2 regions of the Shewanella sp. P1-14-1 genome follow, and region 1 is predicted to be linked to the other one. Evidence: predicted binding sites of a transcription regulator. Region 1 holds the regulator's gene; the other holds the start of a gene.
What was found. The regulator ArgR, encoded in region 1, controls arginine synthesis, uptake and breakdown. The targets are predictions, from matches to a motif close to ANTGAATANNTATTCANT.
Positions count from the first base shown of each region.

Region 2: a site for ArgR is predicted at 11,752-11,769, ahead of argC (N-acetyl-gamma-glutamyl-phosphate reductase). Genes of this name have one in related genera too.

Region 1 is NZ_LKTL01000001.1:99,597-116,582, reverse strand. Features, by position in the region: gene aroG (3-deoxy-7-phosphoheptulonate synthase AroG) at 1-320, shown strand, start outside; gene AN944_RS21750 (hypothetical protein) at 362-535, opposite strand; gene AN944_RS00460 (ABC transporter ATP-binding protein/permease) at 903-2,690, shown strand; gene AN944_RS00455 (hypothetical protein) at 2,829-3,077, shown strand; gene AN944_RS00450 (hypothetical protein) at 3,175-3,375, opposite strand; gene AN944_RS00445 (FMN-binding glutamate synthase family protein) at 3,589-5,070, opposite strand; gene AN944_RS00440 (DUF5610 domain-containing protein) at 5,363-5,965, shown strand; gene AN944_RS00435 (ferredoxin--NADP reductase) at 6,024-6,773, shown strand; gene AN944_RS00430 (Fe(3+) ABC transporter substrate-binding protein) at 7,096-8,115, shown strand; gene AN944_RS00425 (iron ABC transporter permease) at 8,169-9,800, shown strand; gene AN944_RS00420 (ABC transporter ATP-binding protein) at 9,802-10,830, shown strand; gene AN944_RS00415 (Dyp-type peroxidase) at 10,940-11,878, shown strand; gene argR (transcriptional regulator ArgR) at 11,997-12,467, opposite strand; gene mdh (malate dehydrogenase) at 12,784-13,719, shown strand; gene AN944_RS00400 (SDR family NAD(P)-dependent oxidoreductase) at 13,782-14,642, opposite strand; gene AN944_RS00395 (thiol-disulfide oxidoreductase DCC family protein) at 14,646-15,035, opposite strand; gene AN944_RS00390 (efflux RND transporter periplasmic adaptor subunit) at 15,177-16,262, shown strand; gene AN944_RS00385 (efflux RND transporter periplasmic adaptor subunit) at 16,264-16,986, shown strand, end outside.
Region 2 is NZ_LKTL01000033.1:22,637-39,622, forward strand. Features, by position in the region: gene AN944_RS19020 (type IV pilus secretin PilQ) at 1-396, opposite strand, end outside; gene AN944_RS19025 (pilus assembly protein PilP) at 418-933, opposite strand; gene AN944_RS19030 (type 4a pilus biogenesis protein PilO) at 933-1,547, opposite strand; gene AN944_RS19035 (PilN domain-containing protein) at 1,547-2,119, opposite strand; gene AN944_RS19040 (pilus assembly protein PilM) at 2,107-3,186, opposite strand; gene AN944_RS19045 (penicillin-binding protein 1A) at 3,375-5,984, shown strand; gene argH (argininosuccinate lyase) at 6,094-7,461, opposite strand; gene AN944_RS19055 (argininosuccinate synthase) at 7,543-8,763, opposite strand; gene AN944_RS19060 (ornithine carbamoyltransferase) at 8,839-9,744, opposite strand; gene argB (acetylglutamate kinase) at 9,758-10,540, opposite strand; gene argC (N-acetyl-gamma-glutamyl-phosphate reductase) at 10,553-11,533, opposite strand; gene argE (acetylornithine deacetylase) at 11,791-12,942, shown strand; gene ppc (phosphoenolpyruvate carboxylase) at 13,094-15,742, shown strand; gene AN944_RS19085 (DUF1439 domain-containing protein) at 15,742-16,278, shown strand; gene AN944_RS19090 (LPP20 family lipoprotein) at 16,327-16,782, opposite strand; gene AN944_RS19095 (hypothetical protein) at 16,843-16,986, opposite strand, start outside.

The DNA of each region.
Region 1 (16,986 bases):
ATGTAGCAGCGATTGAAAGCCAACTAGAGAAAGCCAAGCTTGCAGCTAATATTATGATTGATTTTAGTCACGCTAATAGCAGTAAGGATTTTAAAAAGCAGATGTTAGTGGCAGAGGATGTGGCTAATCAGATTAGTGCGGGCAATCAGAATATTTTTGGTGTGATGGTTGAAAGTAATATCGAAGAAGGTCGCCAAGATTTAGTTGTTGGTAAAGCGCTTTGTTACGGTCAAAGTATTACTGATGCTTGTATTGGCTGGGACGATACCGAAAGCTTATTAGAGACACTTAGCCAAAGCGTACAAAAACGTCGCAGCTAATTAAGTGCACTCATTTGATAAATAAGGCGCTGAGAGGCGCCTTATTTATTGGTATTTGCTAAATATTCGTTTGCTTTAGCTAGGCTTCCAAATGCCGAGATGAGGTTGTTTCTTCCTTTGTCTTGTAGCTCAGGGTTACCTGATTCGATCATCATCCATACCCAAGTTTGTATTAGTTGTAATGGTGGGTGCTGAACTTTTGTTGCGTCTAACATGTTACTTCCTTTGAGCTGGGAAAAAATGTTAATGGCTGGTAATAAATGCCAAAAAGAATCAAATAAAGAGTACCAAATTCTTTTTCGTTTCAGAACTAGAAACAAGCCAAAATTAGCTAAATCTGCGTTTTTTTCTAAAAAAATAGTCTTTTAGACTAGTCAAAAAAAGCAAAAGTAATTCTAAAGTATTATTTATCGGATATCTTACCGATATAATGCGGCAAAATCATGCAATTTTTATCGTGCTTTTTTGATTTTAAATAAGCTATGTAAAGCCGTTATAGTGTTAACGTTATGTAGAACTTAATGTCTTGCTTAACTGAAATTGTTGCATTGTGCTTGTATTCCCTCCCTATGGTGAAATTTAATGAGACCCTCTTTATATTTTGATGGCCCTGTTGGCAAACTTAACTGGAAAGTTGTGGGGCTATTGTGGCCTTACTTATTTGAGTTCAAAGGGCGTATTTTTCTGGCAATGTTATGTCTTGTTGTTGCCAAACTTGCCAGTGTGGGCCTACCGTTTATTTTAAAAGATTTGGTTGATAGCTTAGATGCTCAAAAAACGGCAACAATCGTGGCCGTGCCTATTGCTTTGGTGTTGGCTTATGGCTCGGTTAGGTTTCTTAATGTCATCATTGGTGAAATTCGAGATACGTTATTTGGCCGAGTCACTGAACGTGCAATTCGGCGCCTAGGTTTAGCGGTATTTGAGCATCTGCATCGTCTTGACTTGGATTTCCATTTAGATAGGCGGACTGGTGGATTGTCTCGGGACATAGAGCGTGGCACCAGTGGTGTTAGCTTTTTGATGCGCTTTATGGTGTTCAATATTGTTCCGACCTTGCTAGAAATCAGTCTGGTCATCATTATCTTTTTTATTAACTATGGAATCGGTTTTGCGTTAATCACTTTGATTTCGGTCGTTGCGTATATTGGCTATTCAATAGTGGCGACTGAGTGGCGTACCGGTTTTGTTCGTGATGCTGCCAATGCAGATTCATTATCCAATACACGGGCAGTTGATAGTTTACTTAACTATGAAACGGTTAAGTATTTCAATAATGAGCGCTATGAATCACAGCGTTACGATGAAGCATTGGATCAATGGGAAGTCGCCAAACGTAAAAACAGGTTATCGCTATTTGCTTTAAACGCTGGCCAAGCACTGATAATTGCGGTCGCGATGACAGCTATGATGGGGCTTGCTGCCTATGAAGTGACTGAAGGCAATATGACATTAGGTGATTTCGTATTAATTAACGCATTTATGATGCAGCTGTTTATCCCACTTAATTTCTTAGGTTTTGTTTATCGAGAGATTCGAGGTGCACTAGCCAATATTGAGCGAATGTTTTCTTTGTTAGATAAAGTACCAGCCATCCAAGATATTCCGTCAGCGTCTAATGTGACGCCTACTCAAGGTGAACTAGCGTTTAATCATATTTGCTTTAACTATGATGAGCGGCCGATCCTAAAAGATGTCAGTTTTAGCATTCCAGCAGGTCAAAAAGTGGCAGTTGTAGGAGAAAGTGGCGCGGGTAAATCTACCCTTATAAAGCTGTTATTTCGATTTTATGACGTTGATAGTGGCTTAATAACCATTGATGGGCAAGATATTAGACAGTTAACTCAGCAGGCGCTGCGTCAATCAATCGCCATCGTGCCACAAGATACTGTGCTGTTTAATGACACCATCTATAACAATATTCTTTATGGCCAGCCAACAGCAACTGATGAAGCGCTCAAAGAGGCGGTACACTTGGCTAATCTGACTGATTTCATCGAGTCATTACCCCAAAAATGGCAAACTAAAGTTGGGGAGAGAGGCTTGAAGTTATCAGGCGGTGAGAAACAAAGAGTCTCCATTGCCCGAGCTATTCTAAAAGCAGCCCCCATTTTAGTGTTTGATGAAGCAACGTCATCACTAGATAGCCAATCTGAACAAGCCATTTTATCTGCCCTAAAAGTGGCGGCAAAAGGGCACACCAGTTTGGTGGTCGCTCATAGGTTATCTACGATTGTTGATGCTGATAAAATCGTGGTGTTAAGTGAAGGTCGAATTGCAGAACAGGGGACGCATAAAGCGTTATTATCGCAAAATGGTGTGTATGCAAAGTTATGGCGAATCCAAAATGAGCAAACTATCACACATTGATCGCATGCTTGTGTGTGTTTTCTCTCTTTGAAAGTGCAGTTTTTGTGTATAATTAACTTTAATTGCCTGGAAAGGATTGAGATCGTTTAGGTAAATAGGGAATTATCGGGTAATTAAGCCTAAGTATGGAGGTCGTTAGTGCAAAACATTTCTTTAATAGCAGCCCTAGAGGGGACACAACATAAAGTGACCACCGATTGGTTTGCGATTATGGCTACGCTTGAAAAGCGAGAAATGAACCAAGATGAACTGCAGGCTGTTTATGATGAACTATGTGCAGGATTAATTGTGACAACCCGTGGACTGACATTAGCTAAAATTAATGACAATGAAAGCGAAGACAGTTTATTAAAAGCGGATGATAGCGCAGCCGATATCTTAGTGTAATGGCACTTTATGCCTTAATGAAAGGCAAAGTGAATGGTATTTATCCAATAAAAAAGCAATCATAATGATTGCTTTTTTATTGGATAAACTGAGTCGGTTAGCTGTTTTTAGACCAACTGTTACACACCATTTTTATTATTGCATCGCTAGTATTTAATTCCGTTAGACGAGTAATCTTGCCATGATCGAAGCAGACTTTTTCACCTTCGATTTCTGAAAGGCGCTCACAATTGGTACAAGTTAATGACATTGCTTTATGGGTATCATTATGTGCCATGATTGAATTTGTCTCTTTCAAATCTATATCCCTTCGCCAATATGCTTAACGTGATTAAAAGTGTGGTTTAAGTCACAATTTTATACTTAATCTAAAGATAGTTCAAAGTATTACCTTGTCAATATATTAGCAATTGGTCTAATAGTTTTTTCTAATGAGTGGCAATGCTGATTAAGTTTATCATTCTACAGTGATTATGCTATTAGGTTACGACTTAGTTTGCGATCAATGTACTCAATACTGTTGATAAAATTTGTCCAATGACACCGATATACCGCTCTCTGTGACAATTCTGGCGTGGTGCCGTGTTAACTGTCTTGCTTCACTTACTCCACATGAATGGGCAATAATTTTCAAGTCATGATGCAAAGATCGATTATAATTCGCCACCCTTGCAGATTTGTTATGGGGATCTAACCCTTGTTGAAGATGCTTATTATGGGTAGTGATGCCGGTTGGACAAGTATCTTTATTACACTGTAAAGCTTGTATGCAGCCTAGTGCGAACATATTTCCCCGTGCAGAGGCAATAAAATCGGCACCTGTCGCCAAGGCCCACGCAACCTGAGAGGGCAATATCATTTTGCCGCTAGCAATCACTTTGATTCGTTGCTTCAATCCTTTTTGTTTAAATAGATTGATGACTATAGGTAAGCTTTCTTTAATCGGTAAGCCGACATGATCCATTAATGCTTGAGGCGCGGCGCCTGTTCCGCCTTCAGCGCTATCAAGGGTAAAAAAGTCTGGTGCACTCTCAATGCCTCGGTGTTTTATTTCTTCACATAAATCGATTAACCACTGTTCATCACCAAGCACAGCTTTTATGCCTGTGGGCTTTCCTGTGATGTCACGAACATGGCAAATCATGTCAATAATATCCACGACGCTATTAAACTCAGCATGGCCATTTGGACTAATGGAATCTTGCCCTACCGGGATCCCTCTGATAGCTGCAATTTCTTCAGTGACTTTAACGCCAGGTAAAATGCCGCCTTTACCAGGTTTTGCACCTTGGCTTAGTTTAATCTCAAACATTTTGACATTGTCATGGGCTGCAATGTTACAGAGCTTGTCGTCATCAAGTTTTCCTTGCTCATCACGTACGCCATATTTAGCAGTACCGATTTGAAACACTAAATCACAGTTGCCTTTAAGGTGATGCTCGCTTAAGCCTCCTTCGCCAGTATTAAGCCAGCAACCAGCTTGTGCTGCACCATGGGATAATGCTGTCACGGCAGGGCGAGATAATGCACCAAAACTCATCGCAGAAATGTGGCAAACTGTTGCTGTCCTATACGGGGTTTTACAGTGCTCACCTACAGTAATAATGCTGTCTTGATGTTCATCTGAATCATATTTAGGAAATGCGGCATTAAGAAACATTACCGTGCCAGTTTTGTCGTGCACTTGGGTTGAGCCGAATGAGATGGTGCGATCGACATCTTTTGCAGCGCGATATACCCAGCTACGCTCAGCACGATTGAAGGGCAACTCTTCTCTATCTTGAGCAAAAAAGTATTGCCTAAAAAACTCACCTTGTTTCTCAAACAAATATCTAAATCGACCTATTACGGGGTAATTGTGACGAATAGCTTGTTTAGTCTGCAATTTATCTGCGATGTACATATAAATCACTGAGATAAATAAAATGGCAATACAGGCGAGAAATAACCCTGTAAATATCTCTAATCCGACGATAAACCAATGTGGCTGCATTTTTGTTCCTTAAAAATGATCGATTGATATTGAGTAGATAACAGTTATTAGTGATTGATATTCGCTAAATTGTTTATTTTTTGACTATCATCATTATGAATGAAGGTCGGTTTTTGTTCTAGGTAATTTAAAGGTACCGATAGCGACAAATGGAAATAATAACTCGCCACCATAAAGCTGCAGGTTTTTTGGTCGATAAACTCGCAAGCGTTTTTCGTTTTATCACATCATTTTTGACATCGGTATACCAAAGGTTGATACCCATTGTAAAAGTGATTATGAGGATACACTGATGGAAATTTATAACCCAACGCAGCTAAATGCTCAGGCTGCTAAAAATCAACAGCCTAGTGATGGTGCTAAAGATATTCCCAGCAACAACGATGTCTCTGGGAGTAAAGCATCAATCAGCGAGATAAGTAGAGATTTAAAAAATAGCAGTATTTTGGCTGCGCAAGAAAAAGTGAGTATTCAATCTGGCGATAAATCCATGGCACTTCTTTATCGAGCAGCTATTGATTCAATTAACAGTGAATTGGCTCCAACCTTAGGCGAAAATGTCATTCAAAAAAATGCTGAAAATGAAGTGGATTATTCGCCAGAAGCCACTGCAGAGCGTATAGTCAGTTTTGCGACTAACTTTTTTTCGGTGCACCAGCAGCAAAACAGTGGCATGGAGTTTAATGAGCAATTAGATAGCTTTATGGACATTATTTCTGGTGCAATTGATCAAGGTTTTAGTGAGGCCACTGAGATTTTAACTGGTCTGAATGTATTTGAAGGTGACATTGAAGCTGGCGTGGATAAAACCTATAGCTTGATACAAGCTGGGCTTGAAACCTTCAAGCAAGATACGGCAAAACAAGCGGACGTAGAAAGCGAGCAACTAACATAGAATTAGCGCATAAAGTTAGCGAATTGACATAGAGAACTGATTTTCTAAGGAACAGCTTATGTGGACAACAGGTACTGTTATTGAACGTATTGAATGGAACGATAAATTGTTTTCGTTACGCATCGAAGCCGATGTTGAGCCATTTATAGCTGGGCAATTTATCAAGCTCAGCCAAATTCGGGATGAAAAACGTATCGCAAGAGCTTATTCACTGGTCAATCCGCCAGGAAAACCTTACATCGAAGTGCTTGCCGTCGCAGTTGAAGATGGTCAGTTATCGCCAGATTTACAAGCATTAAAAGTAGGAGAGCAAATCGAAGTCAGCACCAAAGCGGCAGGCTTTATGACGCTTGAAGAAATTCCCACAGGGGCAATACAAGGACCGCATCTTTGGTTTTTGGCAACAGGTACTGCAGTAGGGCCTTTCATTTCAATGATGGAAACTGATGAGCCATGGCAACGATTTGAAAAAGTGGTGCTGGTTTATGGCGTTCGGTTAATCGAAGATTTAGCTTATTTACCGCAAATTAAGGCGTTACAACAAAAGTACCCGCAGCAATTTATTTTTATACCGTCAGTGACACGAGAGCATTATCCCGAGGGGTTGTCGTGTCGAATTCCCGATGGCCTACAAAGTGGGTTAATTGAACAAACAGCAGGCATCGCGCTTAGTGCCGATAACTCTCAAGTGTTAATTTGTGGTAATCCTGAAATGATTGTGGATGCGCAATCAACGTTAACTGAAAAAGGATTAGTTAAGAACTTACGCCGAGCTCCTGGGCAAATTACGGTAGAGAAATACTGGTAAGACGCAGTGGTAGCCTGCGTTGATAACGGTTATTTCCCGCTCACTATTAGAGGCTGTATTTATCCTTAATACAGCCTTCAAAAATCCTTGTGTTACTCACTAATCAACTTACTTATTCCAAATAATACAGTCAGTAATCTTTAAAGAATACTTGCTCAAAAAGCGCCGATCTATTATCCTTTCCGCAATTGATAATTATTATCATTTCCATAGGTAATAACCTAATGCTACATAAGTAATATCTTAATTACTGGTTAAGAAAAGTGCTTAAATCAGGTTTTTGCAATAATAAAAAGCGCCGTAAGGGCAAGGAGAAGTTGGAATGAAATCGTTAAAGAGTTTTGCGCTGTTAGGTCTTGCAGCTGTATCTTCAATGGGTTCTATCGCAGCACAAGCAGCAGATGATCTTACTGTATATTCTTATCGACAAGCGTTTCTTGTTGAGCCGATTTTAGAACAATTTACTAAAGACACTGGCATTAAGGTCAACGTCGTATTTGCTAAAGATGGCATTGCTGAGCGTATTGCCCGTGAAGGTCGTCTTTCTCCTGCTGATGTTGTTCTTACATCAGATTTTTCACGTTTAATGGAATTGGTTGAAAAAGATTTGGTTGTTGACGTTAAAAGCGATACGTTAAGCAGCAATATCCCTGAGCAATATCGTTCTCCAGACAATGACTGGTATGCGTTAACCATGCGTGTTCGTAATGTTTACTCTTCAAAAGAGCGTGTGGGTAAGCTGGATCTAAACTATGAAGATTTAGCATCAGAACAGTACAAAGGTAAGATTTGTACTCGTAGTTTCAAGCATCCTTATAATATTGCGCTAGTTGCTTCAATGATTGCTCACCATGGTGAAGCTGAAACTAAGACTTGGCTTGAAGGCGTAAAAGCTAATCTAGCACGTAAACCTCAAGGAAATGACCGCGCACAAGTGAAAGCGGTTAAAGAAGGCTTATGTGATGTGGCCATTGGTAACAGTTATTACTTTGGTAAAATGTTGACAGATCCTAAGCAAAAGAGCTGGGCTGATGCGGTTTACATCAACTTCCCGAATCAAAAGAATCGCGGTTCACACATCAATGTTTCAGGTATGGCTCTCGCTAAGTTTGCACCGAACAAAGATAATGCTATAAAATTAATGGAATTTTTATCATCTGATGTTGCGCAAAAATCTTATGCAGAAGTGAACATGGAATATCCAGTAAAAGCGGATGTTGCACCTTCTGAAATGGTTGCATCTTGGGGAAGTTTTAAAGCTGATGACCTTCCGATTTACAAGCTAGCAGAAAATCATCAAGCAGCAGTTAAACTACTTGATGAAGTTAAATTTGACCTATAAGAATGCAGCATTTCACCGCATAGTCATTATGCGGTGCTAACTGGAATGTATTTATGATTTTAGGCTTAACCAGAAGCTGGTCGCTCACTGGTTATGCGATTGCGGCAATATTAATATTGCCGCTTTTTGCACTTATAGTACAAGCAACAATTCCTGACGAAGCAGTATTTAGTCATTTATTTGATACTGTTTTACCAACCTATATCAGCAATAGCTTGTTACTCATGCTACAGGTTTGCATCGGCTCTTTGGTCATTGCTGTGCCTGCGGCTTGGCTCGTAGCACGTTGTGACTTTCCTGGACGGCGCTATTTCCAATGGGCGCTACTGCTACCTTTAGCAATGCCTGCCTATATCGTCGCGTATGTTTATACCGACATGCTTGATTATGCTGGGCCTGTGCAACGTATGCTAAGGCAAGTCTTTGGTTGGTCATCCCCACAAGATTATTACTTCCCCGATATTCGTACGCTAACAGGCGCAGCTATCATGCTGTCTTTAGTGTTATTTCCGTATATTTACCTGTTGGCCCGTACAGCCTTTATGGAGCAATCGTCTAGCTTATTACATGCCTCTCGCATTATGGGTTGTAATCCATGGCAAAGCTTTTGGCGCTTAGGTTTACCCATGGCAAGGCCAGCCTTAGCGGTGGGAATGGCGCTAGTGGCAATGGAAACCGCTGCTGATTTTGCCACGGTAAGTTACTTTGCTGTGCCGACATTAACGACTGCGGTTTATGATACTTGGCTTGGCTATGGCAGTTTATCTGCCGCAGCAAAACTCTCGGCAATCATGTTGTTGGTGATTTTTGCCATGGTAGGGGTAGAGCGCTTTGCTCGCCGTAAACAAGAGTTATTTCAAAAGCAATCAAAACTGACAGAGTCAGACCGTTATTATTTAACAGGCTTTAAAGCTTGGAGCTCATTTGCTTACTGCGCTTTATTGATTGTATTGGCATTTTTATTACCTTTTATGGTGCTTGCAGGCTATGCAATCGACTACTTTGACGAAAGCTGGAATAGCCGCTTTTGGCAATACAGTTTTAATAGTTTATATATCGCAGCCGTAGTGAGTTTTATCTGTGTTGTACTGGCATTAATTATGATGTTTGTTCGCCGTGTTAGCCCACGTAAAAGTGATTTGCTACCCTCACGATTAAGCAGCACGGGTTATGCAATACCTGGCACGGTACTGGCAATTGGCGTTTTGGTTCCACTGACTTATCTCGATTTTGCTATTAATGATGTTTATGCCTACTTTGATAGCAGAGGACCAGGCTTATTATTTACGGGCAGTGTCATTGCGCTTATCTTTGCTTTTTGCGTTCGCTTTGTGGCGATTTCAATTGGCAGTATCGAAAATAGCTATAAGCGAATGTCTCCTTCGTTAGATATGGCAAGTATTACTATGGGGCAAACCCCAAGACAGCTGCTATGGCGTGTGCATTTACCTTTGTTACGTAAAGGCATATTTGCAGGAGCACTGTTAGTATTTATTGAAAGCATGAAAGAGCTGCCAGCAGCGTTACTATTGCGTCCTATCGGTTTTGAAAACCTTGCGACTCATGTTTTTCAGTTTGTTTCTGATGAGCAACTAGAGCATGGTGCTTTGGCTGCAATTGTCATCGTAATCGTTGGACTTATCCCATTGATTTACCTTAATCGTTCGCTGGAGCAAGAGAGCTAATATGTCCACACTGACCATTAAAAATGTTAAAAGTGACTACCAAGGGCAGGTCATACTTAATGGACTCAATCTAACGTTAGAGCAGGGAGAAATCGTTGCGCTGTTAGGGCCTAGTGGCTGCGGTAAAACCACGTTATTACGTGCTATTGCTGGTCTTCAAGCGATCAGTGAAGGTGAAATTATCATAAATGGTCAATCGCTGAGTGCTGATGGCGTATTTGTTCCCAGCGAAAAGCGTGGCATTGGGATGATTTTTCAAGATTATGCATTGTTTCCCCATTTAACCGTCAGTGATAATATTTTGTTTGGTGTTAAGGGGTTATCTGAAAAAGATCGCCAAGACCGCCTTGAGGATATGCTCGCTTTAGTTAAGCTTGAAGGCTTAGGGAAACGTTACCCTCATGAGTTATCAGGTGGCCAGCAACAACGTGTTTCGATTGCCAGAGCCTTAGCGTATCAACCCGAGATTTTACTTCTCGATGAGCCTTTTTCTAATATCGATTCTCAAGTGCGTAGTGAGATGATGCTGGAAATCAGACAGATCTTAAAGCAGCGTAATGTCAGTGCAGTTTTTGTCACTCACAGTAAAGATGAAGCATTTGTATTTGCAGATAAACTGGCTTTATTTAAAGAAGGTGGAATTGTTCAGCATGGTATTGCAGAAGACTTGTACGGTGCGCCAAACGATCGTTACGTTGCAGAGTTTCTTGGTGAGGGCAACTACATTACCGTCACCATTAAAAGCGCCACGCAAGTCGCCTCCATATTAGGCTTAATAGAAAGCACTAGCCTGATAAAAAACGTGGTTAATACTCAGGGGCAATTACTTCTCAGACCGCAGCAAATCGAGATTCAACCTGCAGCACAGGGGCAAGGTGAAATTGTCGAGCGACGTTTTCTGGGTACAATTTGTCATTATTGGGTTAAAGTAGGTCAACAGACGCTCGAAGTGAGAAGTCAGTTAACCGAACTGACATTAGGCCAGAAAGTTAATTTGTCCATATCAGCGCATCCGCTAGTGATTTTTTAGTGACCTAAGTCTAAATTGATTAAATATTGCATAGAGCAGTAAGGAATAAATTGCTCAATTGCCTTAAACTCTTTATATCTTATTATTGTTAAAGGTGATTGATTCCAACATGGAAACACAGAATATGCCTCGCGAACAGTTAGGGATTTGTGCTGAAGGAAATCTGCATAGCGTCTATTTGATGTTTAATGCAAATGATGGTGTCGAAGATCAGCTTCGCCCATGTTTAGCCAATGTAGCCCAATATATTTATGAATTATCTGACCAATATGCAGATAGTGCATTTAATGGCTTTGTTGCTATTGGTGCGAATTATTGGGATACCATTTTTGACGGACAAAGACCTGCTCAATTACGCCCTTTTCCTGCGATGAATGAAGGTAATCGAGATGCACCAGCAATCGAATACGACTTATTCATGCATATCCGCTGCGATCGTTATGACATTTTGCATTTAGTTGCCAATGAAATTAGCCAAATGTTTGAAGGTTTGGTTGAGTTAATTGAAGAAGAACGTGGCTTTAGATTTATGGACAGCCGTGACTTAACTGGCTTTGTCGATGGTACAGAAAACCCGAAAGGGCGCAGCCGTCAAGAAGTTGCTTTAGTGGCTGATGAGGATATCTCATTTAAAGGCGGTAGTTATGTTCATGTGCAAAAATATGCCCATAACTTGAGTAAATGGAATCGCCTACCGCAGAAGAAACAAGAAGATATCATTGGCCGTACTAAGCAAGATGATATTGAGTACGCTTCTGAAGATAAGCCATTAACCAGCCATATCAAGCGAGTTAATTTAAAAGATGCAGATGGCAAGTCGATGGAGATTTTACGTCAGAGCATGCCTTTTGGCTCGTTAAGAGAGCAAGGGTTGATGTTTATCTCGACCTGCCATAATCCAACTCATTTTGAAGAAATGCTACGCAGCATGATTTATGGTGACGGTCATGGTAATCACGACCACCTCATGCAGTTTACTAAAGCGCTGACAGGGTCATCATTCTTTGCGCCATCATTAGATTTTTTAGCGCAGTTTGCTAACGACTAATTTTACAAGATACGCGTTCTTGTATGCTTGGATAGATTAAAACCAAAAAAAGCAATGCCAAGGCATTGCTTTTTTATTGCGTTTTCGTCCGTACTACAGGCTCAACATGACGCTTGTTTTACTCGCTGTAGTTAAACAGTGATTTAACCGTTTCTAACGTATCATCGATGGTTTTAATACTTGATGGACAAATGAAGATCGTGTCGTCACCAGCAATGGTACCTAAAATGCCTTCAGGCTTACCTATTGAATCAAGTAATCGCGCGATGAGTTGTGCTGCTCCTGGACTGGTACGCACTACAATCATAGCTTGGTTATGATCAACATCTAATACTAAGTTTTTAACTGGGCTACCTGCTGTCGGTACACCTAATTCAGCGGGCAAACAGTACACCATTTCTTGCTTAGCATTTCGAGTCCGCACCGCGCCAAACTTACTGAGCATGCGCGATACTTTAGATTGGTTTATGTTGCCAAAACCTTCTGCTTGTAGTGCGTTGACGATCTCACTTTGGCTACCAAAGCGCTCTTCCTTTAATATCGACTTAAACGTTTTAACGAGTTCATCCTGATTCTTGGTCGCTGGCATATTTTTTTTCGTCTTATAGTAATTTTTAAATTGAATACAATATATTCACAAAACGGGTTCATTTTGAATATATAAACGTCACAAGTCAAGAAATAAGCTAAATCGGTGAATAAAAATTCACTTTACAGTGTAAGTGCTAAATCAGGGATTATTGATATATATATCATAGAATAAGTTAATTGCTTTACTCCACTAAGGGATAATTGAAATTGTCTCGCTGATGCAGTAATGTGACGCCACAAGAAATATGATCTATGTCACAGACTGAGAATCATAAACTTAGAAGTCAAACATAAGAACGTTATTGGAGATAATTATGAAAGTAGCTGTACTTGGTGCTGCTGGCGGTATCGGCCAGGCCCTAGCTTTACTATTAAAAACTCAACTTCCTGCAGGCTCAAAGTTGTCTCTGTATGACATTGCTCCTGTAACACCAGGTGTTGCTGTCGATTTAAGCCACATCCCAACAGATGTTGAAGTGGCTGGTTTTGCTGGTGAAGATCCAACGCCTGCGCTAGTTGACGCTGATGTTGTTCTTATTTCTGCTGGTGTTGCACGTAAGCCTGGAATGGATCGTTCAGATCTATTTAATATCAATGCGGGTATTGTACGTAACCTTATTGAAAAAGTCGCTGCGACTTGCCCTAAAGCATTGATTGGTGTGATCACTAACCCAGTAAATACAACAGTTGCTATTGCAGCTGAAGTACTTAAAAAAGCGGGTGTTTACGATAAGAATCGTTTATTCGGTGTGACGACACTTGATGTTATTCGTTCTGAAACTTTCATCGCTGAGCTTAAAGGCCTAAATGTTGCTGATGTTAACATTAACGTTATCGGCGGCCACAGTGGTGTGACTATTCTTCCACTTCTTTCACAAGTTGAAGGCGTAAGCTTTACTGATGAAGAAGTTGCTTCACTAACAACTCGCATCCAAAACGCTGGTACAGAAGTTGTTGAAGCTAAAGCCGGTGGCGGTAGTGCGACACTTTCAATGGGTCAAGCGGCATGTCGTTTCGGTCTATCTTTAGTTCGCGGCCTACAAGGTGAAGCAAACGTTGTTGAATGTGCATACGTAGATGGCGGCAGCGAGCACGCTGAATTCTTCGCACAGCCTGTTGTATTAGGTAAAAACGGCGTAGAAAAAGTACTTCCATACGGTGAAGTAAGCGCATTTGAAGCAAACGCACGTGATGCAATGCTTGATACGTTAAAAGGCGATATCGACCTAGGTGTTGAATTCGTTAAGTAAGCTCATCGTTTACGACAAAAAGCGAAGCCTAGGCTTCGCTTTTTTGTGTCTGTAATCTGCAGTTACCACTGCACTGTTTTACCTTGCCAATCAAGAAACTCTGCTTGGTTGTTAAATTCAATACCTTGGTGAATTGTGAGTAATTGCTGGGCGACGAAGTCTGCGGTGAACAATTTCCCTTCGGGAACGTTGGCCTGAAAAGGTTTAGATAACTCGGTATCGGTTGTACCGGGGTGAAACGCAATCAATTTTGTATTTTTAGCTCGGCGTGCATACTCAATTGCACTGGTTTTTATTAACATATTCAATGCCGCTTTTGATGCTCTGTAGCTATACCAGCCTCCTAACTGATTTTCACTGATACTGCCAACTCTGGCACTTAACACACTGATGATGCATGCCTGCTTGCCGTTTACGATTTTAACGAGATGTTGAAGCCACATCATTGGCACTAATGTGTTGGATTGAAAGACTGACAGCATAGATGCTGGGGTAATATCTTCAAGGCGCTTTTCTGGCGATAAAACAGTTGATGGCTCAATTTGTTGATTTTCTGGACTCTTTGAGGTCTGTGGATTATGTGTATGGACTGACATTTGATTGTTTAATGAATGCAATCTGCCATTACAAATAAACACCTTGGTGATACGCCCTTTAATTGATGATAGAGCAAGGCACACTCTTGCTATGTTTTCGTTAGCGTCATTACTGGCGCTATTACCAAAGTCATTCATGGTGTAATCGCAGGAAATGTGGTGATGAATGTTATTGCTAACATTAAAAACCAGTTCTTTTTGACTGATGGTAATGATTTGCTCAATCTCAGCATTATCAGCGAGCTCGGTGAAAATCGCTTTTGCAATACCTGAAGATGCGCCGATAACAATGGCAGTGTTAACGGCTTGAACACGACAGATATCCATAGGCTACTTCAACTTACAGCTACCGTCTTCACAACGTTGCTGTCCTGTGAGTAGATAAGAAAGTTGGTAGCGATTTTTCGCAAATCCACGATAAGCGATATCAGCAAAAGGTTTAACACAAGGTAAGCGTAATAATTGAATCCACTTATGCTTACCTGTTAATGCCCAAGCTTTAGCTGTCACATCTAATCCCGTTAGAATTGTGCCGTCATTTGTTTCTGCATGCAGGATGTTATTGGCCACAGATAAATCAATATGGGGGTATTTTTCTTCGAAATTGTCTTGGTTTAAATCAGCCAATTCAATTTTGTGTAATCGATCGTGCTTCTTAAGTTGCGCCATTTCGTTAGAACATAATGGACAAGCGCTATCGTAAAAAATTCGTAACTCCATAGTGCACCTCAGCCTGTTTGGGTTAAAAATCAATACGTCGATTGTCACAAGTTAGATCTTTTTTGTGCTCTAGTGCACCTATTATGGGGTGTCATTGAATGTTAGTATCGTACTAATTGCTCACTTTTGACGGAACAAAACATGAAGAAACTCAGCCAGTTTAGTTCTTTTTTAGTTATATTCCCCTCGATAATTTCCAGTGTTTTACTCAGTGTTGCCAACGCAGAAGAAGGCAGTGAAGCCACCAGTCGTGATATCCCTCGTCCAGTCAAAGTGCTGCAAGTTGATGTGGGCTCTGAATACCGTGAGCGCTTTTTACCAGGCGAAGTTAAAGCCTCAGAAAAAGCGGCATTGTCATTTCGAGTCTCAGGTGAAATTGCTGAAATCTTTGTTAGACCTGGAGATGCCGTTGAACCAGGAGATATATTAGCCACACTCGATAGTGATATTTATCAGCAACACTTAGCCATGGCGCAAGCACAATTCGAGTTAGCTAAAGTGTTGTTTGAGCGCAATGAGTCTTTGGTTGAGCAAGGGGTGGTATCACGTAACGATTATGACCAAGCTAAAAGTGATTTTACCGTAGCTCAAGCTGCACTGGATAAAGCCAAAACCGATGTGACCTACACTAAGTTGCGTGCCCCCTATCAAGGGGTGATTTCTAAACGCAGTAAGCGTGAGTTTGAGTTTGTCCAAGCACAAGAAGAAGTCATGGGGATTCGAACTGATGCATCTGCAGATATTAGTTTCCAATTGCCAGAGCAATTTATAGGTTTTTTACAAAAATCTGATAAAGGCTTAGAAGATATAGACAACATAGAAGTTAAGTTTGATAGCCGCGATCAATGGTATGTCGCTCGCTTAAAAGAGCTTAATACCGTTGCCGACCCTACAACCAGTAGTTACACCATTATATTAACTTTACCAATGCCAGATGAACTGAATGTTCTACCTGGCATGTCAGCACGAGTAAAAGTAAAGTTGCCCGCAAGAACGGCCGATGCCCATCCGAAAATCCCTAAAGGCGCAGTGGTCAAAGAAAACCAACAAGCCTATGTATTTACTTGGTCACCGACTCAGCAACGAGTCAAAAAGGTACCTGTTACCCTACAGGGAACTCGAATGATGTCAGGGCTAAATGATGGTGATTGGCTTGTCGTCGCAGGAGCCGCTGAGCTTAAAGATGGCCAAGCAGCGGTGAAGTGGATTAAAGAGCGAGGCTTATAATATGCAACGGATTCAACATTCTAGAATGAGTTCCATCATTAATCGTCTAGGGGGCGTTGCCTTAGGCCTATTGGGCTTATCCGCCTGTGAGCGCACTGTAGACATTGAGCCAACAAAAACCTTAGTGAAAACTTATACCTTGCCTCATGCTAATAATGAAGTGATGCGTGAATTTAATGGTGTGGCTAGAGCGCAAGATTTAACGAACCTGTCTTTTAGAGTTGAGGGACGAATAGAGCGTATACCAGCAACAAAAGGCAAGTCGGTTGAAAAAGGTGAGTTACTCGCCGTACTTGAAAAACGTGACTACACCATTGCCCTAAGCGATCGTCAAGCACGTTTAGAAGTCAGTTATAAACAGGCCCAACGAGGCAAGCAGTTAGTTGAAAGCAAGTTAATGGCACAATCTGACTATGATGAAATGAATGCCCAATATTTAGTGGCAAAAGCAGAAGAGCGCCAAGCTGAGTTAAACTTGCAATACACAGAATTGCGCGCGCCATTTTCAGGGATTGTCAGTGATGTATTTTTAGAGTCTTTTGAAAATGTGCAGCCGGGTGTATCTGTACTCAGTATTCAAAAAGTTGAGCGTATTGAAGTGGATGTGCAAATTCCAGATATGCTGATTGCTGTTTCAAAAAAGCAAGAAGACAGAGAGAGTCAAGCCAAGTTGAATGTCAGCTTTGAGGCTTTTCCTAATACTCAATTTAGCGGCCGTTTATTA
Region 2 (16,986 bases), on a different contig from region 1:
ATAGGTATTACCCACAACTTTACCTTGATAAGGCTTAACCTCTGCAAGATCGACAACAATATTTAAAGCGCCATCAACCTGTGTGGTTTTAAGCCCTTCAACACCTACACGATCAATCGTAATGTTCTCTTTTTCAAGGTTTGAAATACTGTCTTCAAAACTTAAAATTATTTGCGCAGGAGAACCTGACAAATCAACTTCAGGCTTATCTAGCGCGGATTCGAATACCAGTTCGAGTTCTAATTGATGATCGACAACAGAATGGTATTTAACATCCATTAACTTATTGGCGGCGAAAGCACTTGGAAGTGCGCCCAACATTAAAACAACACCCAATACCGTTTTAATTAGTGAGACTTTTTTTGTCGATGTTTGCATCGCGGCAGAAGATTTCATTATTCCCTCATCCTTCGCACATTAGTTACCAGATAGTTCTAAGTTGCTTGCTCTTTCAGCCCAGCAACCAGAACCATCTGGAATTAATTCTATTATTTCAATATATTGCGGTGTCACTTTACCTATTTTCCCATGGTAAAGACCGAGATACTCACCGACCCCTAAACGATATACATTGGCATCAGAAGACTCGACCAAAGCCCAAATAGTGTCATCTTCTGTTAATGTACCGCGCATTCTTAAATTGTCTAAAGCATATGTTTCTAAACGACCTTTACGACGCTTTAAGTCAGGCTGTAGACAATTTCTACTTGTATCAACCACTTCTTCTGTAAGCTCGCGTGAAGGTGGTACAAAAGGACTGCGCATTAATTCTGCTTGATAAGCAAAATGTTCAAACTTAGGAGTTTCTTTTAACGGAGGAATACGAGCAATGTGCTGCGCTTTAGTTGTCGTTACAAACAACTCTAAATCACTGCGATCACCAATACAGCCAGTTAACATTAACACCATCATTAATACAGGGAGGAATCTCATTACTTATTCCCCTTATTCTCAGCAGGCAGCTGTGCACCTTCTTTAAATCGATAGGTTTTTGCTAAAATGTCCATCGACAAACTACCGCTATCATCTCGTGTAATAACAAAATCATGTAAGCTAACAATACGAGGTAATTTTGCTACACCACTGACCATATTACCGAGTTGATGATAATCACCCACTACAGCAATTTTAATTGGGAATTCTAAATAGAAGTCACGCTCAATCTCAGTATCCCAATCTAAGCTATTTATTCTTAAACCTGCGTCAGTTGCTACAAATGTAGTGTCGTCTAATAAGCCCGGCATTTCATTTTCAGAAGGCAACATTTTAAGTAACTCAGCAAATTGCGCTTCCATAACAACCAGCTGTTCACGATATAGCTTTAAGTTTGCGGCTAAACGATATTTAGATTGAAAATCTTCTCGTAAAGTTATTTCTTTTCTTTCTTCATTATTTAAAACGTCAATTGCATCGGAGACAAATAAATAATAACTTGCCCCCATAACACAGATTGAAAGAAATACTGCGAAAACAACCTTAACTAAAGCAGGCCAACTACCGATATTTTCAAAATCAATATCATTAAACTGATCTAAGTCTAAATTCATTATTGACCTCCTTCAGTTGCTTCAACTGACTCAACATCAGAAATCGTCACTTTTAATCTAAACTTTTGAAGTTGTCGTAAGTTCTCATTTTGGCTAATAATGGACTGCATACTTGGATCATTTAAGTATTGTGATGTTTTCACCTTACGCATCATATTAGCCACGTTATTATTCGATTCACTGCGGCCTTCAATCCAGAGTAAGCTACCTTTTTTCTCAATACTTGAAAGGTATATTCCTGGCGGAACAATTCGCACTAATTCATCTAAAACATGTGTCGGCAAGTTTCGAGATTGCTGAAGGTTTAATATAATCTTAGTACGTCTTTCAATATCTTTCTTTCGAGCTGTGATTTTTCTTATTTCGGCAATTTGTGCATCTAATAGTGATATTTCATTTTGAAGATAAGCATTTCGTTGGCGTTGATCATCAGTAACAACCTCAATAAAGCTGAGTGTTAAAAATACAGCTAAACAGGTCACTAAAAAAACCAATGCTAATATGCCAATATAATCTCGTTTTTGTTTTTCTCTGGCCTCTTCACGCCAAGGAAGTAAATTTATGTTCGCCATTGAGCGTAACTCCTAAGCGCTAAACCACATGCCACCATATATTTACTAATACTTGGCTTAAGCTGGTTTTTAATATCGTCCTCAGCATGCAAACAACCTTGGAACGGGTCTGCGACAATAGAATGTACACCCAATTCATTAGTTAATAATGCAGTCATGCCTTCAAGTTTTGCGGTACCACCACAGAGCACAATATAATCAACTTTATCTTTACCACTGGCAGTACAATAAATTTGAAGTGTACGTTTAATCTGCTGTAATAATTGTGTTTGAAACGGTGATAACACCTCAAACATATAATTACGCGGTAACTCGCCTGTTATTTTGGCGTTCTCAGCTTCGTCATATGGCATGCCATAAAACGATAAAATAGATTGAGTAAATAACTCGCCACCAAACGCTTGCTCACGAATAAAGGTTGTTTCTCCATGCTCAACTACGGCAAATGTCGTCATATTGGCACCGATATCAACCAATACTACAGATTTCTCATTTGCACCTTCGGGTAATTGTGCAAGGATTAATTCTGATGACCGCCCTAGTGCATAAGCTTCAACATCCACCACTTTGGTATCGAGCTCAATCGCATCTAAAGAATCCATACGAGTATCAATATTATCTGTGCGACAAGCACTTAACAGCACATCAACTTTTGTCGGGTCAGTTGTGTTTGCCTGAAGAGTTTCAAAATCGATACTCACTTCATCTAGTGAATAAGGGATAAGGTTATCTGCTTCAATCTCAATTTGTGCTTCCATTTCTTCTTCATTTAATGAAGCGTCCATGTAAATGACTTTTGTCATGACAGCAGAGCCAGAAACCGCGACAGCTGCAGACTTAATACTCTTAGGCAGTCCTCGCTTAATATGTCTTAAAGATTCAATAACAGCTTCTGAATCGCGGATTTCGTGATCGACAACCGCACCTTTACGTAGAGGTGCAGATATATAGTTTTGAATTTTATATCCATCAGCGGTCTTACTTAGCAAAATGGCCTTAATCTCATGAGAACCAATATCGATCCCGACCATTTGCGGAGCTTGACGCTTCCAAAATTTAGAAAGCATATTCCATCATCGCATTTATTTTTTTATATTTTAAAATAGATTAGCACAAAATCAACTCGTTATAAGTATTTGTATTAAATGTTTCTAAATTTTACAACTTGTTTTTTTCTGTTTTCATGTTTTTACTTCACCAAAAACCTTCCCCCTTATATACTAGCGAGCATATTTTTGATTTTTGGAATATTTCGGTGAAGTGGTTTAAACGAATACTTATTGCTACATTTAGCTTAACTTTATTAGGAATCGGCACTATTGTCGCAGCCTATTATTATGTTTTGCCAGATTTACCGGATGTAAATTCCTTAAAAACGGTAAAATTACAAACCCCATTGCGAATATACAGCGATGACGGTTTATTGATTTCTCAATTTGGTGAAAAAAGACGAGTACCCATTGAATACCAAGATGTACCCGAACAATTAATTAATGCAGTTTTAGATACAGAGGATGCTCGTTTCTTTGAACATAAAGGCATTGATCCTATCGGTATTGTGCGTGCTGCTATTATTTTGGTTACCACTGGTAAAAAAAGCCAAGGTGCAAGTACCATCACTCAACAAGTCGCTCGCGGCTTTTTCCTTTCACGTGAAAAAACCTATATTCGTAAAACAAAAGAAATCTTTTTAGCACTCAAAATCGAAAAAGCGCTTTCAAAAGAAGAAATTTTAACTCTTTATCTAAACCGTTCTTTCTTGGGGAATCGTGCCTATGGCGTAGGTGCTGCTGCACAAGTTTATTATGGTAAAGATTTAGAACAACTGAGCCTGCCTGAAATGGCAATGATTGCTGGTTTGCCGCAAGCTCCATCCGCCGCAAATCCGATAAGAAACCCAGAACGTGCCAAAACCCGCCGTAACTGGGTATTAAGCCGGATGCTAGAAAAACGCAATATCACAGAAGCACAATACCAAGAAGCCATTAACGCCCCGATTACTGCAAGATATCATGGAGCAGAAATTGATCTATATGCACCATATATTTCTGAAATGGCGCGTGAATACATGGTCAATAAATACGGCGAAGAAGAAGCCTATACTAATGGCTATAACGTCTACACCACGATTTCATCTGACTTACAGTTAAAGGCACAAAGCGCCTTACGCGATAATGTTTTTGCTTACGACCAACGTCATGGTTACCGCGGGCCAATTGCCGAATTATGGACAGATGCCCCCATGTCCACCAGCGATATTATCACTAACTTAAAAAGCACTTCTTCGGTACAAGGTATTATGCCAGCAGCTGTACTTGCCATTGAAGAGCAACAAGCTACGGTGATGAATGCTAGAGGGGAAGAAATCACCTTAGAATGGAACGGGCTAAAATGGGCTCGTAAATTTATCACCGATCGCCGTCAAGGCACACCGCCCAAGAAAGCTGAAGATATTTTAGCTGTTGGCCAGAAAGTGTGGATAAGAAACAACGGCGAATATTGGCAACTTTCTCAAATTCCGCAAGTATCAAGTGCCACAGTATCACTTGAGCCAAGTGATGGCGCAATTCGTACGCTCGTTGGTGGTTTTAGCTTTACCCAAAGCCAATACAACCGTGTGACCCAGGCAAAGCGCCAGCTGGGGTCAAATATCAAACCATTTATATATTCAGCAGCGCTTGAAAAAGACTATACATTGGCAACACTAATTAATAACGCGCCAATTAATAAGCCAGATACTCGACAAGGCACCGCTTGGAGACCTAAAAACTCTCCAGATATCTACGGAGGACCGACGCGTCTTCGTATGGGCTTAGCGCAATCTGTGAACGTCATGTCAGTTCGCGCGATGAGGCACATTGGGTTAGATAACACTATCGATAAACTTGTGGAGTTCGGGTTTGATCCAAATGATCTACCTCGAAATGAATCAGTGGCACTCGGCTCTCCTTCTGTAACACCTTTGCAAGTTGTTACTGCGTTTAATGTGTTCACCAACGGTGGTTACTTAGTGGAGCCTTACTTTATCAAGCAAGTCACCGACTCTTATGACAATGTAATTGAAGAAGCCAACCCTCTTTTAGCGTGTACGCCATCAGAAAATGATAATAATGGAACTGATGACAATCTAAGTGATACAGAATTAACGTCTAATTCAGACGCAAATGACCCATTTGCAGCAATGGCAGCTGAATTTGCTAGCTCACAACAAGCTGAAGTTAACCAAGCAAATGACACGACTGCTCAATCAAGTGCTATTAGTCAATGTGGCGATGAGAATAGTCGTTATGCACCAAGAATTATCACTGAGCAAACCGCTTTCCTTATCTCTGAGGCATTAAAAAGTGTTATTTGGGGTGGCGGTAATTGGAGTAAAGGCACTGGTTGGAACGGGACGGCATGGCGAGCTTCTCGCCTAATCAAGCGTCATGATATTGCTGGTAAAACAGGAACAACCAATGAATCTCGTGATACCTGGTTTAGTGGGTTCAATCCAACATTAACGTCAACATTCTGGGTCGGCTTTGATGATCACAGCCGCCGTTTAGGTCGTACAAGCTGGGTAGCTGATGGACCTGAAAATCAGATATCAGGGGCAGAAGCAGGCGCCAAGACAGCTGGGCCTGGTTGGAATGATTTTATGAATCAAGCGCTCAAAGGCACAGAAGAAAAGACCACCATTCCGCCTAAAGGCATTATCTCTGCGCGTATTGATTTAGCTACGGGTTTATTAACGCGTAAAACTGATCACACAACTTCTTTTGAGTACTTTGTCGAAGGAACTGAACCGACTGAATATGCGACAGAAGAAACCATTGATGACGATATATTTATTGAAAATCCAACAGATGATTTATTTCAATAAACCCTAAAATGCATCTATAAAATGTGAATGCTAAAAAGCCCTGAGTTAACTTAACTTAACTCAGGGCTTTTTGTTATTACAGTCAAGGCTCAAACAATAAAGTAAGTGGCTACTTACCTTGCTTTGCAGCTAATGCTTGTTTAACTTGCGCTAATGATGTGCCACCTAACGCTTCACGCTTTTCTAAACATGACTCAATAGTCAAACACTCATAAACATCATCACTGATAATTGGGCTAAATTGCTGTAACTCTGAGATAACCAAATCTTCTAATGGTGTTTGTTTAGCAATCGCGGCGACGACAACTTCACCGACGACATGATGGGCTTCTCTAAATGGCATACCTTTAGCCACTAGATAATCAGCTAGCTCTGTAGAATTAGCATAACCTTGCTGGGCAGCTGCGAGTGTTCTTTCACGGTTAACTTGTAAACCGCTAAGAACTAATGCGGCCATTTCAAGACAAATTGACCAGCTATCCATCACATCAAATAAGCCTTCTTTGTCTTCCTGCATATCTTTGTTGTACGCCAAAGGTAGTGCTTTCATTGTGGTTAAAATGCCCATCAAGCTGCCATAAACGCGGCCAGTTTTACCACGGATCAGTTCCAATGCATCTGGGTTCTTCTTTTGTGGCATTAATGATGAACCCGAAGTCACTTCATCATCTAAGTCAATAAACCCAGCTTCACCACTATTGAAGAAAATCAAATCTTCCGCCATACGGCTTAAATGCATCATACTAATCGATGCATCACTACAAAGTTCAATCACATGATCACGATCAGATACAGTATCTAGACTGTTTAACGTTGGAGCTGAAAAACCTAAAGACTCTGCAATTGCATGCCTATCCATTGGATAAGCGGTTCCCGCTAATGCACCACAACCCAACGGACAAGTATCTGCACGTTTCAATGCATCTTCAAGGCGACTAATATCACGCTCAAACATTTCAACATAAGCCAAACACCAATGACCAAACAACACGGGTTGTGCTCTTTGTAAATGAGTATAACCAGGCATCACAGCATCAATTTCACGCTCAGCCAAATCAATGAGGGCGTTCTTTAACTTGCGCAGTAATGTAAGTGATTGCTCACCCTCTTTTTTACACCATAACTTGAGATCTGTTGCGACTTGATCGTTACGTGAACGACCAGTGTGTAACTTCTTACCTAAATCACCGACTTTGGCAATTAATGACTGCTCAACAAAGCTATGAATATCTTCTGCTCCTGACGCAATGATAGCCTCAGGTTTATCGGCGACTTCAGCCAACAATTCATTTAACGCGCCATGCAGCTGTTCACATTCTTGTTGCGTTAAAATACCGACAGAAGTAATAGCGCTAGCCCATGCAATTGAGCCCACAATGTCTTCTTCAATTAAGCGATAATCTACTGGTAATGAATCATTAAATAATTTGAATAATGCACTGCTTTCTTGACTGAATCTTCCGCCCCATAACGCCATGTCGATACCCTCTTTCAATTCTTATCTGTTTACAAAAACGGGGCTTGCTGCCCCGTTTATTTTTCATATTAATTAACAGGTCTACTTACTATTAAGTGCTCTGATGCGACTTGATAAAGAATAAAGACGGATAAAGCCTTCTGCATCTTTTTGATCATAAACATCATCATCACCAAATGTGGCAAATTCTTCAGAATATAGGCTGTTTGGAGAACGCTTTTTCACGACACTCGCTTGACCTTTGTATAACTTAACGACCACTTCACCATTCACTAATTCCGCTAAAGATTCAGATGCAGCTAAAAGTGAATTACATAAAGGGGTAAACCAACGGCCGTCATACACAAGGTGAGCCATTTGAGCGCCAACTTGCTCTCTCCATTCACGACTAGTTTTATCTAATACCAACTCTTCTATCGCACGAAGACCAGCAAACATCACTGTTCCACCTGGCGTTTCATAACAACCACGAGATTTCATGCCCACTAAACGGTTTTCGGTTATATCAATACGACCCACACCGTGTGCCGCCGCAACCTCGTTTAATTGCATTAATGCTGCGTATGGCGATAACGCAACACCGTCAACGTGAGTCACACGACCATTCTCAATATTTAGTGCAACGTATTCTGGCGTATTAGGCGCATCTTCTGGCGCAACAGTCATAGTCCATACTTCTTTACTTGGCTCGTTCCAAGGATCTTCTAACTCACCACCTTCATGTGAAATGTGCCAAGCATTAGCATCACGGCTATAAATTTTAGTTGCAGAAGCTGTTGTCTCAATATTTCTTTCAGCTAAGTAATCAAGCAAATCTTCACGACTTACCATTGACCATTCACGCCACGGCGCTATCACTTTTAAGTCTGGTGCCAGCGCAGCAAAACAACCTTCAAAACGAACTTGGTCATTGCCTTTACCAGTACAGCCATGACATACCGCGTCAGCGCCCACTTTACGTGCAACTTCAACTTGTGCCTTAGCAATAATAGGACGTGCCATTGACGTGCCTAATAGGTAAGTTCCTTCATAAATCGCCCCTGTTGCAATAGTAGGGTAGATATAGTCGGCCACCAGCTCTTCTTTTAAATCAACGATGTAACATTCAGAAGCGCCTGACGCGATGGCTTTTTCATGTAGGCCTTCAAGCTCTGCATCGCCTTGACCAACGTCGGCACAAAAGGCAACAATTTCACAATTATCATAGGTTTCTTTTAACCAAGGGATAATGGCCGATGTGTCCAATCCACCTGAATACGCTAATACGACTTTTTTAATACTTGGTTGCTGTTCAATAGACATCTTTAATATTTCCTAACATAAACTGGGTAAAGCCGATTCACTTACTGTATTAAAGCCAATCGACGAAGTATTTTTTTAACCTAATAGCGTTACCAGTACTGCATTTTGTGCATGCATTCTGTTTTCTGCTTGTTGCAAAATAAGTGAACCTTCACCGTCAACGATTTCTGCGGTCGCTTCCACTTCTCTATATGCAGGTAAACAATGCATGAAGTAATTAGCACCAACTTGGGTCATTAATGCTGTATTGACTTGGTAAGGTTTAAATTTGGCTTCAATCTCTTCCATTGAAGTGTTATCTCCCATAGAGATCCAAGTGTCGGTGTAAACCGCATCTTGCGGGCCCATTTCATTAATATCTGAGGTTAAAATAAGCTTACCGCCATGCTTTGCGGCTAACGCTTGTGCTTCACACACCACTTGTCCATCAGGGAAATGACCCGGCGGGCAAACCACAGTCATAGTGGCACCTAAAATTGCAGCGCCATACATCAATGAATGAGTCACATTATTACCATCACCTAAGTAAGCTAATTTCACGTTACTGATATCATCAAACTTTTCAGATAATGTCAGAAAATCAGCTAAGCCTTGGCATGGGTGGTATAAGTTACATAATGCATTAATCACTGGCACTGAAGCATGCTTAGCTAACCCTGCGATAGTCGTATGAGAAAATGTTCTGGCAACAATCGCATCAGCCCAACAAGAAATATTAGTAGCAAAATCAGAAACCGGCTCACGTTTACCTAAGGCCCCATTTTGCTGATCTAAATAAACTGAATGGCCACCTAATTTATTAATGCCGATATCAAAACTCACTCTGGTACGTAAAGAAGGTTTCTCAAACAACATCACCACGCTTTTACCTGCCAAGGCTTGGTTATAATCAGCTGGATTTGCTTTAATCTTCTTAGCAAGCGCTAATAAATCAAGTAACTCTGTTTGCGATAAATCTTTTATAGATAATAAATGTTCCATTAGTGTGTTACTCCTATGGCTGAATTTGGGTGCCAACGGATTGTCCGTTTGATAAGGCAATTAATTGTTGAGGCTGTTTCCAAGATGCAACTTGCACCGGCTTCCCCATCCACTGAGCAACTTCTAATGCCGCTTCGACTTTGACTTTCATTCCTTTTTCTATCACGCCTTGCTGAACTAAATCTGAAATTTGTTGTTGATTTAATTGATCAATTAACTCGCCATTACCATCTAATACACCCGGTACATCAGATAGAAGCACTAACTGACCTGCCACTAACTTTGCTAAGGCCGTTGCTGCTTGATCTGCATTAACGTTAAGCATGTCACCTTGTGCTGACACAGCAATTGAACTACAAATTGGCAGCCAGCCTTGTGATAATAAATAAGTTAAGTAACTCGCATCTTTCGGTGTCACCTCACCCACTAGGCCTAAATTTTCATTTTTAACTACTGCATCAACGGTATTACCATCGGCTAAACTCATACCAACGGCCACAATACCCGCCTTAATTGCAGCGGCCTGTAATAACTTGTTTGACGTTCCCGCCAATGCACCTACGACAATCGGAATTTGGTCACTGGGAGTCACTCTTAAACCATCCAGTTTAATGGTTTCTTTACCATTGGCAGTTAATTGCTCATCGACTAAACATCCACCGCCGTGAACAAAAATAACTTTCTGGCCGTCAGACATCATGTTTGCAACAACGCCCATGAGTTCAGCCATTCCTGATTCTGATTGTAATAATGCACCGCCAACTTTTAGTACAATAACTGGGTTACTCTGTGACATGATGATTCCCCGTTATAGGCCAAAGTGAATTTTAATGCACTGCAGGCCTTGGCTTGCAGCACCTTTCATTAAGTTATCAATCGCACTCGCAACCACCAAGTAATTGCTTTGAGAATCATACTTCCAACCGACAATGCAGTTAGGTGTATTCACAACATCGTCCACCTTAGGGAATTGGTTTTGTAAAACGCTAACTAACGGACTGTCATTGTAAACTTGATAAGCTTTAGCAATATCAGCTTCTGTAGTGCCTTTCGCTAACTGAACCGTAATCGTGGCTAAAATGCCCCGTTTAAAGTTACCTAGGTGTGGAGTAAAGATAACTTCTTGCCCTAAATGAGTGGCAATTTCAGGCTGGTGACGATGACCTAATACGCCATACGGCGTTAAGCTGACTTCACAAAAGCTAGTATGAAGCTGGGCTTTTCTGCCCGCTCCAGTAACGCCACTAACAGCATTAATGACAGGGTAAGCATCAGTTAGGTATGGCGTTAAAGGTTTCAGTGCAGTTAATGACGCTGTTGGATAACAGCCCGGAACAGCAATCATTTTACTGCCAGCGATTTGTTGATGATTCCACTCTGCTAAGCCATAAACGGCTTCAGCAAGAACATCTTGCTGGGTATGCTCAAACCCATACCATTTAGGGTACTGCTCGATATCAGCAAAACGGTAAGCACCACTTAAATCAAAAACTGCTAAACCTTGCTTATAAAAATAAGCAGCTAATTCTAAACTTACTGCATGATCAGTCGCGAGCACGACGCCATCAGCTTCCTCTACAATTGATTGCTTAGCTTCTGCCGTTAGCGGGGATAACGATAACTTAATTTGCTGGTATGCAGGATATAGCTCAGCAAGCGCCTTTCCTTTATCAAGACTGTTTTCTGATACATAAAGGCCTTGAATAGAAAGCGATGTATCATTATCAATTAAAGCGGTGATTTGTGCACCGGTATAGCCACTAGCGCCAATTATTGCGATGTTTTTCATTATATTGTCGTCTTTAGGTCAGTAAACTAGAGAAATAATTCGGTATATGAGCAGGGTGCTCGAGATTAAAACTATCGTCGAAGATAGTTTACCTTGGGATCTGTTACAGTGAATTGAATCGCAATTAAATACATATTTATAATCTTTAATCTAATCAAGTTATGGTGAATGCCTTAGCTGTTTGCTAGACTAACACAATAAATTAATTATGCAATAATAATGAATACATATTTATTGCAAGCACTATAAAGGTTGCTATGAATTCATTACCAGATTTAAAAAATGCATTTAAACAGCTAATTGCACTCCCTTCGATCAGTGCATTAGAAGCTGAGCAAGATATGAGTAATCATGCAGTTATTGAGTTACTTCAATCTTGGTTTTCAGATATGGGTTTTAACTGCACTGTTCATACCGTGGCTGACAGCCGAGGCAAACAGAACTTAATCGCAACTATTGGCTCAGGCAGTGGCGGCCTGTTATTGGCTGGACACACTGACACCGTTCCTTTTGATGAAGGACGTTGGAGTCAGAGCCCTTTTGAGTTAACAGAAAAAGATAACCGTTGGTATGGGTTAGGTACCTGCGATATGAAGGGCTTCTTTGCTTTAGTTATGGAAGCGCTGAAATCGTTACCGCTTGATGAAATAAAACGTCCATTACATATTTTTGCTAGCGCTGATGAAGAAACCACAATGAATGGTGCTAAAGCGTTTGCAGATTCAAAAAGTATCGCCCCTGACTATGCAATCATCGGTGAACCCACCAGCTTAAAACCGGTATATATGCATAAAGGCCATTTAGCACAAGGTATCAGAGTGATTGGTAGAAGTGGTCATTCTTCTGACCCCGCTCGTGGCTTAAACGCGATTGAAATTATGCATCAAGTCATCGGTCAACTGATGAAACTCAAGCAGCATTTAAGTGAAAACTACCGTGAAGATGCATTTAGTGTTCCATACCCCACAATGAACTTTGGCCATGTTCATGGCGGCGATGCAGCAAACCGTATTTGTGGCTGTTGTGATTTACATCTTGATATTCGCCCGTTACCTGGCATTGAGCTTGCTGATTTAGAGTTGATGGTGATTAATTATCTTGCAGACATCAACAAACAATACCCAGGCAGTATTGAGATATCCACGCTTTACCCAGGATCAGAGTCATTTGCAGGTAAACTTGATGATTATTGGACAAAAATGGTTGCAGATATCGCTAATACCGAGCCTGAGGTTGTTAATTACGCAACTGAAGCCCCTTATATAAAACAATTGGGCTGCCAAACCTTAGTAATGGGCCCTGGTAGTATCAATCAAGCTCATCAGCCAGATGAATACATAGGATTAGAATATTTAACCCCCACTGTTGAGTTAATGAAAAAGCTTATTTATCAGGCTTGTATTAAATAGTTGTAATAAGTTTCACTATCAGTAGCCAATAATCATGGTGCATGATTAATTATTAAAATAACCCATTGACCAACCCCCTCACAGCTAGCTATTGTGCTAGCTGTAGCCCATTAATGGTAGCGACTAATTAAGTTAAACTTATGGAGTAATTATGGCAGAGCAAACCGCCGACATGTACGCTTCTTTACGTTCTAATGTGAGTAGCTTAGGGCAAATTTTAGGTGATACGATGCGCGATCACCTTGGTGATGCATTTCTTGAAAAAGTAGAGCAAATTCGTATTCTGGCCAAAGAGTCTCGCCAAGGCGATGCCGAATCAAGACAACAAATGCTAGCTCTGCTCAATTCATTACCTGACAATGAACTGGTGCCATTTGCTAAAGCGTTTAATCAATTTTTAAACTTGGCCAATATTGCAGAGCAATTTCATACCATAAGTCGCAACTGTGATGAACTTGTCTGTGTACCAGATCCTGTCGAGCAGTTACTGGGACGAATGCTAAACAGTAATGCCAATGAACAAGAAGTCATCGACTGCTTAAAAACCCTCGATATTGATTTAGTCCTTACTGCTCATCCAACAGAAATATCTCGTCGTACTCTCATTCAAAAATACTCTGCTGTTGTCGACTGTTTAACAGAGCAAGAAAACCAGCAACTCACTGATCGAGAAAAAGGCCAAACACACCTTAGATTACGTCAACTTATTGCACAGATTTGGCACACCAACGAGATCAGAAATGAACGCCCAACTCCCGTAGATGAAGCACGTTGGGGACTAAGCACCATTGAAGCCTCATTATGGCAAGCCGTTCCAGACTTTTTAAGACAACTCAATGACCATGTTGAGTCAAAAACGGGTCAACAAATTCCCGCTGATATTTGTCCTGTTAGATTTTCTAGTTGGATGGGCGGGGATCGAGACGGTAACCCATTTGTGACTTCAAAAGTCACCGAGGAAGTATTACTCCGTAATCGCCATGCAGCAGCCAGATTATATTTAAAAGATATCGTTTCTTTGGTGAATGAATTATCCATGGAAGAAGCTAATGCTGAACTTAAAGCGCAGCTGCCAGACAGTAAAGAACCCTATAGAGACATACTAAGACAACTTCGTCATAAACTACGCAATACAATTGATTACCTAAATGCCCGCCTAGAAGGTCAGCAAATTGACCTGAACTATGACGATGTTGTATGGCAATTAGATGATTTAAAACAACCTCTTGAATTATTATACCGAAGCTTATCAGAATCTGGCATGCGCTTAATTGCTAATGGACTGCTGCTCGATATCTTACGTCGTTTAGCATGCTTTGGCATTCATATGCTACGTCTCGACATTCGCCAAGATGCTGAACGACATAGCGATGTGATTGCCGAATTAACTCGTTACCTCGGTATGGGCGATTATGATCATTGGGATGAAAGCGAAAAACAAGCTTTCCTATTAAGAGAGCTTACCAGTCGTCGGCCGCTTATCCCTGCTGATTGGCAACCGTCAGCCGACGTGGAAGAAGTCATCAATACCTGTAAATTAGTCGCCTCTCAACCTGCTACTGCACTAGGTTCTTACGTTATCTCAATGGCCAGTAAGCCATCGGATGTACTTGCAGTGTTACTATTACTCAAAGAAACTGGCTGCCAACACCCAATGCGTGTTGTGCCACTATTTGAGACTTTGAGTGATTTAAATACCGCTGCTGACTGTATGACACAACTGCTCAATATCGACTGGTACCGTGGATATACAAAAGGTATGCAGGAAGTCATGATTGGCTATTCAGATTCTGCTAAAGATGCTGGCGTAATGGCTGCCGCATGGGCGCAATATCACGCCCAAGAGCAACTCGTTGCCGTTTGTAAGAATGCAGACGTCAAATTAATGCTTTTCCACGGTCGTGGTGGCTCAATTGGCCGTGGCGGCGGGCCAGCTCATAAGGCTATTTTATCGCAGCCACCAGGCTCAGTAGATGGTCGGATTCGAGTCACTGAACAAGGTGAGATGATTCGATTTAAGTTTGGCCTTCCAAAAGTAGCGGTTCAGAGTTTAGCTCTATATACCTCTGCAGTTATGGAAGCGACTTTATTGCCACCTCCAGAGCCTAAACAAGCTTGGCGAGATTGCATGCAACGTATCGCTGATGATTCAGTAAAAGCGTATCGTGGTATCGTGCGTGAAGAACCAGACTTCGTCGCGTACTTTAGAGCAGCAACTCCAGAGGTGGAGTTAGGCAAACTTCCACTGGGCAGCCGTCCAGCTAAAAGACGTGTCGATGGTGGCATCGAAAGTCTCCGTGCCATTCCGTGGATTTTTGCATGGTCACAAAACCGTTTAATGCTACCAGCTTGGCTTGGCTCAGGAGAGGCACTTAAAGCTGCCAATGAACGTGGGGAGTCAGCACTGCTGAAGGAAATGGAACAAGAATGGCCATTCTTTGAAACCCGTATCTCTATGCTTGAAATGGTATACATGAAAGCCGAACCTAATCTTGCTCGATACTATGAAAGCACCTTAGTGCCAGAAAACTTGCATCATTTAGGTAAAAAGCTGCGTGAAAGTCTACAATTAGGCACAGAAGCGGTATTGTCGCTTACTGAATCAGAAGAGCTAATGTCCCACACTCCGTGGAACAGAGAGTCAGTCAAGCTACGTAATCCGTATATTGACCCACTGAACTTTCTACAAGCGGAACTTCTGAGTCGTACACGTAATGAGGAGCAAGCATCGAAACAAGTTGAGCTTGCGCTAATGCTGACAATTGCGGGTGTTGCCGCAGGGATGAGAAACACAGGATAATGCCATTATTTAAAATATGTTTATCTTGCTTAATGCTGCTTCTGACTGGCTGTGCTAGTCAGTACAGCATCTCTGAATCTGAAGTTGAAGATTACCTCAATAATGAAATGCATTATGAGGTTTCACAAGGGAATCAAGTTTTTGGATTGCAGTTAAAGCTCAACGATATGGAAGTTGAGTTAGGTCGTAAGCCTAACACTATTTCCGTAACTGCAATTACCAAAATGGCGGTTAAAAACCCCTTTAAATCAATTGCTGCTGATATGGAAACCACATTTGAGGCTGAGCCTTGGTACGATGTAGAGACCAAAAGTATCTTTTTAAAGAAGCTTGACTTGGTCAGTGTGAAATCCGAACCCGCAGATATTGAGCAAATGCTAAAACCCATTACGCCACAATTGATGATGTTTCTAAGAACCTTTTTAGAGTCCCAACCTGTTTATGTGCTGGACACCAAGGATAGTAATCAAGCATTGATGGCATCGATGACTAAAGCAATTGAAGTTGAAAGAGGCAAGATAGTCATAAAATTTTAAACAAAAAAGCGCCGCAAGGCGCTTTTTTATTAGCGTTACCGATTGCCATTAAAAGTTCTTAACGGGCTCTACAATCAAGGTGTTACTATGCACTGGGTTTTCAGACTGCATATATAAATCACGCACTAACTTAAAATCTAACTCTAATTCAGTAACGTAAAATCCATCCACAGGATAGGTCTTAATGACTTTCGCACCTTTTATTACTCCAGAGACTTTGATTTTAGTCGCAATACTATTAAGGCTTGCTCCTTGCACTGACGTGTTGGAATTCAACTGTAACCCATAGACTTGTTCAGCTAACTCTCGATAAGCCAAAATTTTTGAAGCTTCCATCGCCATTAAAATTTGTTCTGACTTTAACTCTGCTGGTTGTTGATCAATTGGGGCATAACCAACAGCGTTTAAAACTGGAAATTCTGTGGGCTGATAAGGTTCATAATTACTTTGCAAAACCTCACAGCCTGCTAATATCCAGCACAACAAAACAATTAATAATTTCATTCAATACTCATTGGGTAAGATTTAAAATGGATTTGATTTTTTAACAGCCTATAAATAACGCTAAAGGGAATGACCAACCTCACTTTCAGTCAATTCGTCATTATTATTAGAAAGTAAATCGCCAACATCAGTAATATTCATTTCAGGATTACTTTCAGTAAAATATTCCATTGCTAATTTTATTGCTGTCGAACCTACGCCAAC